4 regions of the Anoxybacillus sp. genome follow, and region 4 is predicted to be linked to each of the others. Evidence: riboswitches for the same ligand, from Rfam matches in the RefSeq annotation. Region 4 holds a riboswitch; each other region holds the start of a gene.
The links. Region 4 has a riboswitch for S-adenosylmethionine ahead of V7Z64_RS11580 (methionine biosynthesis PLP-dependent protein). Riboswitches for the same ligand answer to the same signal wherever they lie in the genome.
Positions count from the first base shown of each region.

Region 1: another riboswitch for S-adenosylmethionine. It lies ahead of mtnK (S-methyl-5-thioribose kinase); the one in region 4 lies ahead of V7Z64_RS11580 (methionine biosynthesis PLP-dependent protein).
Region 2: another riboswitch for S-adenosylmethionine. It lies ahead of metK (methionine adenosyltransferase); the one in region 4 lies ahead of V7Z64_RS11580 (methionine biosynthesis PLP-dependent protein).
Region 3: another riboswitch for S-adenosylmethionine. It lies ahead of mtnW (2,3-diketo-5-methylthiopentyl-1-phosphate enolase); the one in region 4 lies ahead of V7Z64_RS11580 (methionine biosynthesis PLP-dependent protein).

Region 1 covers NZ_DAITON010000019.1:6,824-9,026, forward strand. Annotated here, with positions in the region: gene mtnK (S-methyl-5-thioribose kinase) at 1-1,097, opposite strand, end outside; SAM riboswitch class I at 1,314-1,413, opposite strand; gene V7Z64_RS03700 (carbon-nitrogen family hydrolase) at 1,500-2,203, opposite strand, start outside.
Region 2 covers NZ_DAITON010000004.1:7,163-9,365, reverse strand. Annotated here, with positions in the region: gene pckA (phosphoenolpyruvate carboxykinase (ATP)) at 1-996, opposite strand, end outside; SAM riboswitch class I at 1,172-1,280, shown strand; gene metK (methionine adenosyltransferase) at 1,401-2,203, shown strand, end outside.
Region 3 covers NZ_DAITON010000019.1:9,505-11,707, forward strand. Annotated here, with positions in the region: gene V7Z64_RS03705 (pyridoxal phosphate-dependent aminotransferase) at 1-883, shown strand, start outside; SAM riboswitch class I at 978-1,084, shown strand; gene mtnW (2,3-diketo-5-methylthiopentyl-1-phosphate enolase) at 1,145-2,203, shown strand, end outside.
Region 4 covers NZ_DAITON010000146.1:489-2,691, forward strand. Annotated here, with positions in the region: gene V7Z64_RS11575 (cupin domain-containing protein) at 1-474, shown strand, start outside; SAM riboswitch class I at 621-728, shown strand; gene V7Z64_RS11580 (methionine biosynthesis PLP-dependent protein) at 801-1,904, shown strand; gene metC (cystathionine beta-lyase) at 1,908-2,203, shown strand, end outside.

The DNA of each region.
Region 1 (2,203 bases), on a different contig from region 4:
ATGAGCTCGCGTCCGAGGCGAAGAGCGTGCCGTTTTGCTTCTAGCCGCCGTTCAAGTGGCAATTCGTCCAAATCAGCTACGTGCGCTAAGCCGATCGTGCGGCGAATGACTTCGCAACCAGCAAATCCGATCGCTTCGACGAGCGCATCGTTCATGATGTCGTCGAGCACGAAAGAAACGCGCGCATACGGTTCGTTGCTTTCTTGCCAACATGTTGTAAATGTGCGAACAAACACGTCCCACGTTTTTTCAATATGTGTAAAGAGCGGCTCGCGTTCGCTTTCATGGCGAGAGAGGGCGTTTAATAGTAAATTGGCAAAAAATTGCCCTAAATCAAAGCCGATCGGACCGTAAAATGCAAATTCTGGATCAATTACTTTCGTGTCATCGTCGCTTGCGAATATGCTTCCGGTATGTAAGTCGCCATGAAGCAACACGTCTGCTTTTGTTAAAAAGAGCCGTTTTAATTTCGCTGCTTCGCGCTTGAGTTCATCATCTTGCCAAAGCTGCTCGACATCAGCACGAAGCTCCGTTTCAAAGCTGTTCGTGTCGTGGTCAAAAAACGGGTCGGTAAAGACGAGATCTTCCGTAATTTTACATAGTTCAGGGTTTGTAAATTGTTGGGCGAGCTTCTTTTTTTGTTGTTGATTCATGCCAAAATCCGATGTATAAAACGCTGTTTTGGCGATAAATTCCCCAATATGTTGTGACAAGTGCGGGAACGTTTTTCCTTCGATCAGCCCGCGGCGCGCGATTTGTAAATGTGATAAATCTTCCATCACCGTAATCGCTAAAGTCTCATCGGAATAATACACTTTTGGTACATACTGAGGGACGTAGCTTGCGAACGTGCGCAACGCTTGGCTTTCGATTGTTGCGCGCTTTAATGTGAGCGGCCAGCTTTCACCGACGACTTTCGCGTACGGCAACGCTTGTTTTATGATGATGCTGTCGTTTGTCCGCTCGTTGACGATGCGAAAGACGAGGTTTAAGTTGCCATCGCCAATTTCTTGGCATGAAAGAAGCGCATCTTCTTGGAATAGCCCTAAGCGAATCGCGAGCGCGACCGCCTTTTGCTCTGTTAACGGTTCGTACATAGTGATTCCTCCCTAAATTAAGAAAAGCGTAAAGCGCCTGCCTATCGGCGAAGAGCGCACAAGCTCCACCGAGGAGGCTATTGCCGCCGCAGTGTGGAGCGGAGCGACTCGAGCCGATGGCGCTTGGAGCTAGACACTTCTCTGCTATGATAGAAAGTTTTCTTAAACAAAAAACCTCTTTCGCTGAACGAAAGAGGTTTGAAGTTTGCTTCGCACCTCTTATCTCTCAGCCTACTGCTGCAAGAATTAGCACCGTGCGCCATCGCCGGTTGCCGGGTTTCATCGGGCTCGTCCCTCCACCTGCTCTTGATAAGAGTATTTGTATTATTCGAATGTTTGTAACAATGAAAAAGTTTCGTGAATTCGCTTGATTCGAATCATACATCGCTTCATGCTCGTTTGTCAATCATTTTTTAAAAATTTTTTATACACATCTGGACGGCGATCGGTAAAAATCGGGATGCGCGCGCGCGCATGTTGCACTTCGTTTATATCAATATTCGCCGTAATGACCGCTTCTCGTTCATCCCCTTCTGCGACGACGTTTCCCCATGGGTCAATGATCATCGAGTGGCCGGCAAATTCGTTGTTCGGATCTTTCCCTGCCCGATTGCATGCGACGACGTAACATTGGTTTTCAATCGCGCGCGCCATTAACAACGTGCGCCAATGATGCAGGCGAACGAGCGGCCATTCGGCGACGACAAATAGCACTTCGGCACCTTGAAGCGCATGAGCGCGAATCCATTCCGGAAAGCGAATGTCATAACAAATGACGCCTGCGCCCGTCACGCCGTCAAGCGAAAATATGCCCGTCGTTTCTCCAGCTTGCAAATGTTTATGTTCATCCATCAATTTGAACAAATGGAGTTTACTATATTCGCTAACGACATGACCGTTTCGATCGACGACGTACATCGTGTTCGTTATTTGTCTTTCTGTCTTTTTCGCTACCGATCCGCCGACAATATGCACATTGTACGTTTGTGCAAGCGAAGAAAGAAACGTTTTTGTATGTTCGCCGTTTTCATCGGCAATATCGCCAAGTCTCGCTAAATCGTATCCTGTCGTCCATAGCTCGGGCAAGACGACGACGTCGGCGTCAC
Region 2 (2,203 bases), on a different contig from region 4:
TTGAACAATATTGTCCATCGCTTCGAGCGGATACGCAGCGCGCGTATTTTCAGTAAGCGTCGCATCATCGTAGTTTGGTATGCGCGTGTCTGGATCGACGATGACGTTCTCTAATACAGAGCCGAAGCGAATGGCATCGAAAATTTGTGGCTCTTTTTCGCGCGATAAATTGATGCATTTTGCATAGCAACCGCCTTCGATATTAAAGACGCCGTTGTTCGACCACCCGTGCTCATCATCGCCGATTAAGCGACGGCTCGGATCGGCAGAAAGAGTCGTTTTTCCTGTGCCGGATAAGCCGAAAAAGAGTGCGACATCTCCTTCTTGCCCTACGTTTGCTGAGCAGTGCATCGGGAAAATTCCTTGTTCCGGTAATAAAAAGTTCATTACAGAGAAAATGGATTTTTTCATTTCGCCAGCATATTCCGTTCCACCAATGAGCACTGTGCGACGTTCAAATGAGATGATAATAAACGTTTCTGAACGTGTGCCGTCTACAGCTGGATCAGCTTTAAACGTTGGAGCAGAAATGACTGTAAATTGCGGCTCGTGCGTTTTTAGTTCCTCTGCTGTTGGACGAATGAATAATTGATGAGCAAATAAATTATGCCAAGCAAACTCATTCACTACTTGAATAGGTAAACGATAAGCTGGATCGGCACCCGCAAAACCGTTAAATACGAACACTTCTTCTTTTGTCATTAAATAATCAACGACTTTATTGTAAAGACGATCAAACACTTCTTCAGAAATTGGCTGATTAACTGTTCCCCAGTCAATTTTATGTTTAACAGATGGTTCTTCAACGATATATTTATCTTTTGGGGAACGGCCTGTATATTTTCCGGTCGTTGCGCAAACAGCACCGGATGAAGTGAGAATGCCTTCTTGACGAGTTAACACTTTTTCTACTAATCGTGGTACAGATAAGTTATGAAAAACCCCATCCCTTTGTAAGAGTGTTGATGATTTGTTTGTCAATTCAATGGAATTCATTGGACAAAACCTACCTTTGTTTGATTTATTCTTCATGTAAAAAGTATAACACATTTTAATAAATAATCCATACTAATTCATGTATTTTTCTTGAATTTATTTTCAAGATCATTGTGGCATAAAAAACGTTGACTCGCTTCGTATAGATGTGATATGATGCTGAAATGAACGGATACTCTTATCCCGAGTTGGTGGAGGGGGACAGGCCCGATGAAACCCAGCAACCGTCACATGCGTGAAAAGGTGCTAACCTGTGGCAAGGGAACGCCCTTGAACGATAAGAGTGAAAGGCGCAGACAAATGCAAAAACCTTTCCTCTGAGGGAAAGGTTTTTTTCACGATAGACCATAATAAGAGGGATGAGTACCGTATCATTTGCCACTATACTGAGGAGGAATGTTTAAATGCCTAAACGTCGTCTGTTTACATCTGAATCTGTAACGGAAGGGCATCCGGATAAAATTTGCGACCAAATTTCCGATGCGATTTTAGATGCGATTTTAGCAAATGATCCAAATGCGCGTGTTGCATGCGAGACGAGCGTAACGACAGGACTTGTTTTAGTGAGCGGAGAAATTACGACATCTACATATGTAGATATTCCGAAAATTGTTCGCGAAACGATTCGTGAAATTGGCTATACGCGTGCGAAATACGGTTTTGATGCAGATACGTGCGCCGTATTAACGTCAATTGATGAGCAATCACCAGACATTGCGATGGGTGTTGACAAAGCGTTAGAAGCGCGTGAAGGACAAATGACAGACGAAGAAATTGAAGCGATCGGTGCAGGGGACCAAGGATTAATGTTTGGCTTCGCGTGCAACGAAACGAAAGAGCTTATGCCGCTTCCAATTTCGCTCGCCCATAAACTTGCGCGCCGTTTATCAGAAGTGCGTAAAGAAGACATTTTACCTTACTTACGTCCGGACGGAAAGACGCAAGTAACGGTCGAGTACGATGAAAACGGTAAGCCTGTGCGCATCGATACGATCGTTGTTTCTACACAACATCATCCAGAAATTACACAAGATCAAATTGTGCGCAACATTAAAGAACACGTCATTAAGCCTGTCGTTCCAGCAGAATTGATCGACGAAAACACAAAATATTTCATCAACCCAACAGGTCGCTTCGTAATCGGTGGTCCGCAAGGCGATGCAGGCTTGACAGGACGTAAAATTATCGTTGACACGTACGGCGGTTA
Region 3 (2,203 bases), on a different contig from region 4:
AGTCGCCATTTTATTTGGCGGAAAAGCTGGGCTAGTCGAAATGCCGCTTTGTTTATTAAATCCGGGCGATGTTGTGCTCGTTCCTGATCCCGGATATCCGGATTATTGGTCGGGCGTTGTGCTCGCGCGGGCGCGTATGGAAATGATGCCGCTGCGAGCGGAAAACAATTTTTTGCCTAATTATGAGGAGTTTGATGAACGTGTCGTACAACAAGCGAAACTGATGTTTTTAAACTACCCGAACAACCCGACAGGCGCGACGGCAACACAATCATTTTTTGATGAAACGGTTTCGTTTGCGCAAAAATACGGCATTGGCGTCGTGCACGATTTCGCATACGGAGCGATCGGTTTTGATGGGAAAAAGCCGATCAGCTTTTTGCAAACAGAAGGGGCGAAAGACGTCGGCATTGAAATTTATACGTTCTCAAAAACGTACAATATGGCAGGATGGCGCATCGGTTTTGCCGTTGGTAACGCAAGCATGATTGAAGCGATCAATGTGCTGCAAGACCATTTGTACGTCAGTATTTTTGGAGCTATTCAAGAAGCGGCAGCGGTAGCGCTTTTACAGTCGCAACAATGCGTGCATGAGCTCGTGGCGACGTATGAATCGCGGCGCAATACGTTTATTCATGCGCTCCGTGAAATCGGATGGGACGTGCAAGCCCCTTTAGGTTCGTTTTTCGCTTGGCTTCCGGTACCAAAAGGATATACGTCCGAGACGTTTGCTGACTTGTTGCTTGACAAAGCGCATGTAGCGGTCGCTCCGGGCATCGGTTTTGGAGAACATGGGGAAGGCTATGTGCGCGTAGGGCTATTGACGAGTGAAGAACGGCTAAAAGAAGCCGCTGAACGCATCGGACGGTTGCGACTTTTTTAAAAAAGTCATTGACAAATGCGTGATGTACTGTCATAATTCGAATTAAATTTATGCAAAAAAAACGAACTGTTCAAAAAATGATATACATTGCGAATTCTTATCAAGAGTAGGCGGAGGGACGAGCCCGATGAAGCCCGGCAACCGACTTAACAGCTGTTAAGCACGGTGCTAATTCTCGCAGCAATCGCTGAGAGATAAGAAGAGACGACGGATCGAACCTCTTCTTATGAAGAGGTTTTTTATTTGTAAAGGAGTGGGAGTATGATTACCGCAACGTATTTGATTCATGATGACAAAGATGTAGCGAAAAAAGCAGAAGGGATCGCGCTTGGGCTCACAGTCGGCTCGTGGACCGATTTGCCGCAGCTTGAGCAAGAGCAGTTGAAAAAACATAAAGGTGTTGTTCAGTCAATTGAACAGCTTGAGGAAGATGAGCGGGTCAATACGTATTTCGGGAAGCGCTTGAAGCGCGCGCTCGTGCGCATTTCATATCCGAGCGTCAATTTTAGCGCCGATTTTCCAGCCATTTTGACGACGACGTTTGGGAAGTTGTCGCTTGATGGAACGATTAAACTTGTTGATCTTGCTTTTTCTGATGAATTAAAACGGGCATTTCCGGGTCCGCGCTTCGGCATGGACGGCATTCGCGAAAAGCTTGGCGTCTTTGACCGTCCGCTTGTGATGAGCATTTTTAAAGCGGTCATCGGGCGCGATTTGCGATATGTGACTGAGCAATTAAAGCTGCAAGCGCTTGGCGGCGTCGATCTCGTCAAAGACGATGAAATTTTGTTTGACAACGACTTAACGCCGTTTGAAAAACGAATCGTCGCAGGAAAACAAGCGTTACAAGACGTGTACGAACAAACAGGGCATCGGACGTTATATGCGGTGAACTTAACAGGAAAAACGTTTGAGCTAAAAGAAAAAGCAAAGCGCGCGGCAGAGCTTGGCGCGGACGTATTGTTGTTTAACGTCTTTACATACGGGCTAGATGTATTGCAAGCGCTTCGTGAAGATGACGACATTCGCTTGCCGATTATGGCGCATCCGTCGTTTAGCGGAGCGATCGCTTCGTCGCACGTGTATGGCGTCAGTTATGCGCTTTTGCTTGGGAAATTGTTGCGCATGGCAGGGGCGGATTTTTCGCTCTTTCCATCGCCGTACGGAAGCGTGGCGCTTGAAAAAAAACAGACGCTTGCGATCGCTCATGAATTAACGAAGGAAGAACCGTTTGCCCGCACGTTCCCTGTTCCATCTGCCGGCATTCATCCGGGGCTTGTGCCGCTTCTTATGCGCGACTTTGACATCGATTGTGTCATT
Region 4 (2,203 bases):
TATCCGAGCTATATGTATGTGCCGATGTATCCATATCCGATGATGGGGTATCCGCTTCCGCGCGCAACCGCGACAGATTACGGGCCGAATCCATTTGTTGTGCAAATAGAAGAAGCGACGAAACAAAACAATATGTTTCGTACGGCGCTATGGACAGGGCCGCATTTGCAAGTGACGTTAATGAGCCTTCAAGTTGGAGAAGATATCGGATTAGAAATTCATAATCATCTCGACCAATTTTTGCGTATCGAACAAGGGGAAGGCATTGTGCGGATGGGAAAAAGGAAAGATCAGCTCACGTTTGAAAGGAAGGTAGCGGACGGATCGGCTATTTTCGTGCCAGCGGGAACGTGGCATAACTTGATGAACACGGGAAACGTTCCACTTAAACTGTACTCGATTTATGCCCCGCCACAACATCCAGCTGGAACGGTGCATCCGACAAAAGCAGATGCCCTTGCGGCAGAACGATAAGAGACTTGGGGCGATGCCTCAAGTCTTTTTTGCTCCAACTTTTCCTTGGGCAACATACTTGATTATTAGGCGATAAAAAACAGTTGCAATGTTTTTGAAAATGATGTACATTAATTAAAAATCAGAAAATTCGATATTGTTTTGCGTTCTTATCGAGAGAAGCGGAGGGACTGGCCCGATGAAGCTTCAGCAACCAGCCGGAAACGGTCAGGTGCTAAATCCAGCGAATTGGCGTTCAATTCGGAAGATAAGAAGAAGCGATTGTCTATGGACAAAAAAGCCTTCTTCTTTGAAGGCTTTTATTTTTTTAGAAAGGAAGAGAGCGAATGAGTCATATCGAAACACGGTTAGCGCAAATTGGTAATCGAAGCGAGACAACGACGGGGACGGTCAATCCGCCAGTATATTTTTCAACGGCGTATCGTCATGAAGGAATCGGACAATCGACAGGGTACGATTACGTTCGAACCGGCAACCCGACAAGGCATATTGTCGAAGAGGCGATTGCACAGCTAGAAGAAGGGGATCAAGGTTTCGCATGTAGTTCAGGCATGGCGGCGATTCAAACGGTGTTTGCGCTATTTGAAAGCGGCGACCATTTTCTCGTTTCGGCCGACTTATATGGCGGGACGTATCGTTTGTTTGAAAAAGGCTGGCGCAAGTGCGGCATGACGTTTACATACGTCGATTTTCGCGATGTTGATGCGGTGAAGGGGCATGTGACGGACAAAACAAAGGCGATTTTTTTAGAAACGCCAACGAATCCTTTAATGCAAGAAGCGGACATCGAAGCGGTCGCGGCGTTTGCGAAACAACATGGGCTGCTTCTTATCGTTGATAATACGTTTTACACCCCTGTACTGCAAAAGCCGCTCACAAAAGGAGCCGATATCGTCGTTCATAGCGCGACAAAATATTTAGGCGGACATAACGATGTGCTAGCTGGGCTCATTGTCGCCAAAGGAAAACAATTGTGCGAACAGCTGGCGATGTATCATAACGCCATCGGTGCGGTGTTGTCTCCATTTGATTCATGGCTGTTAATTCGCGGCATGAAGACGCTTGCGCTTCGCATGCGCCAGCACGAACAAAACGCAAAGGCGATATATGAATTTTTAGCCGAACATGAAGATGTGACGGACGTATTGTATCCGGGAAGAGGAGGAATGTTGTCGTTTCGCGTGCGCGATGAAAAGTGGGTGAATGCCTTTTTACGAAGTTTACAGCTCATTACGTTTGCGGAAAGTTTAGGCGGTGTCGAAAGTTTTATTACGTATCCAGCGACGCAAACGCATATGGATATTCCAGAGGATGTTCGCATCGCAAACGGGGTGTGTAATCGCCTATTGCGTTTTTCTGTCGGCATTGAACATGCGGACGATTTAATTGCTGATTTAACTCAAGCGTTTCAACGCATGAAAGAGGTGTAGAGGATGGATTTGCAAACGCAACTCGTTCACAATAAATGGCAGATCGATGCGCAAACGGGGGCCGTTAGCGTCCCGATTCATCATGCGTCGACGTTTCATCAGTTTGACTTTGATACGTTCGGCAAATACGATTATAGCCGTTCGGGCAATCCGACGCGCGAGGCGTTGGAGGAGACGATTGCGGAATTAGAAGGTGGAGTGAGCGGTTTTGCGTTCGCTTCCGGCATGGCTGCCATTTCAACAGCGTTTTTATTGTTGTCAAAAGGGGATCACGTATTAATTACCGATGATGTGTATGG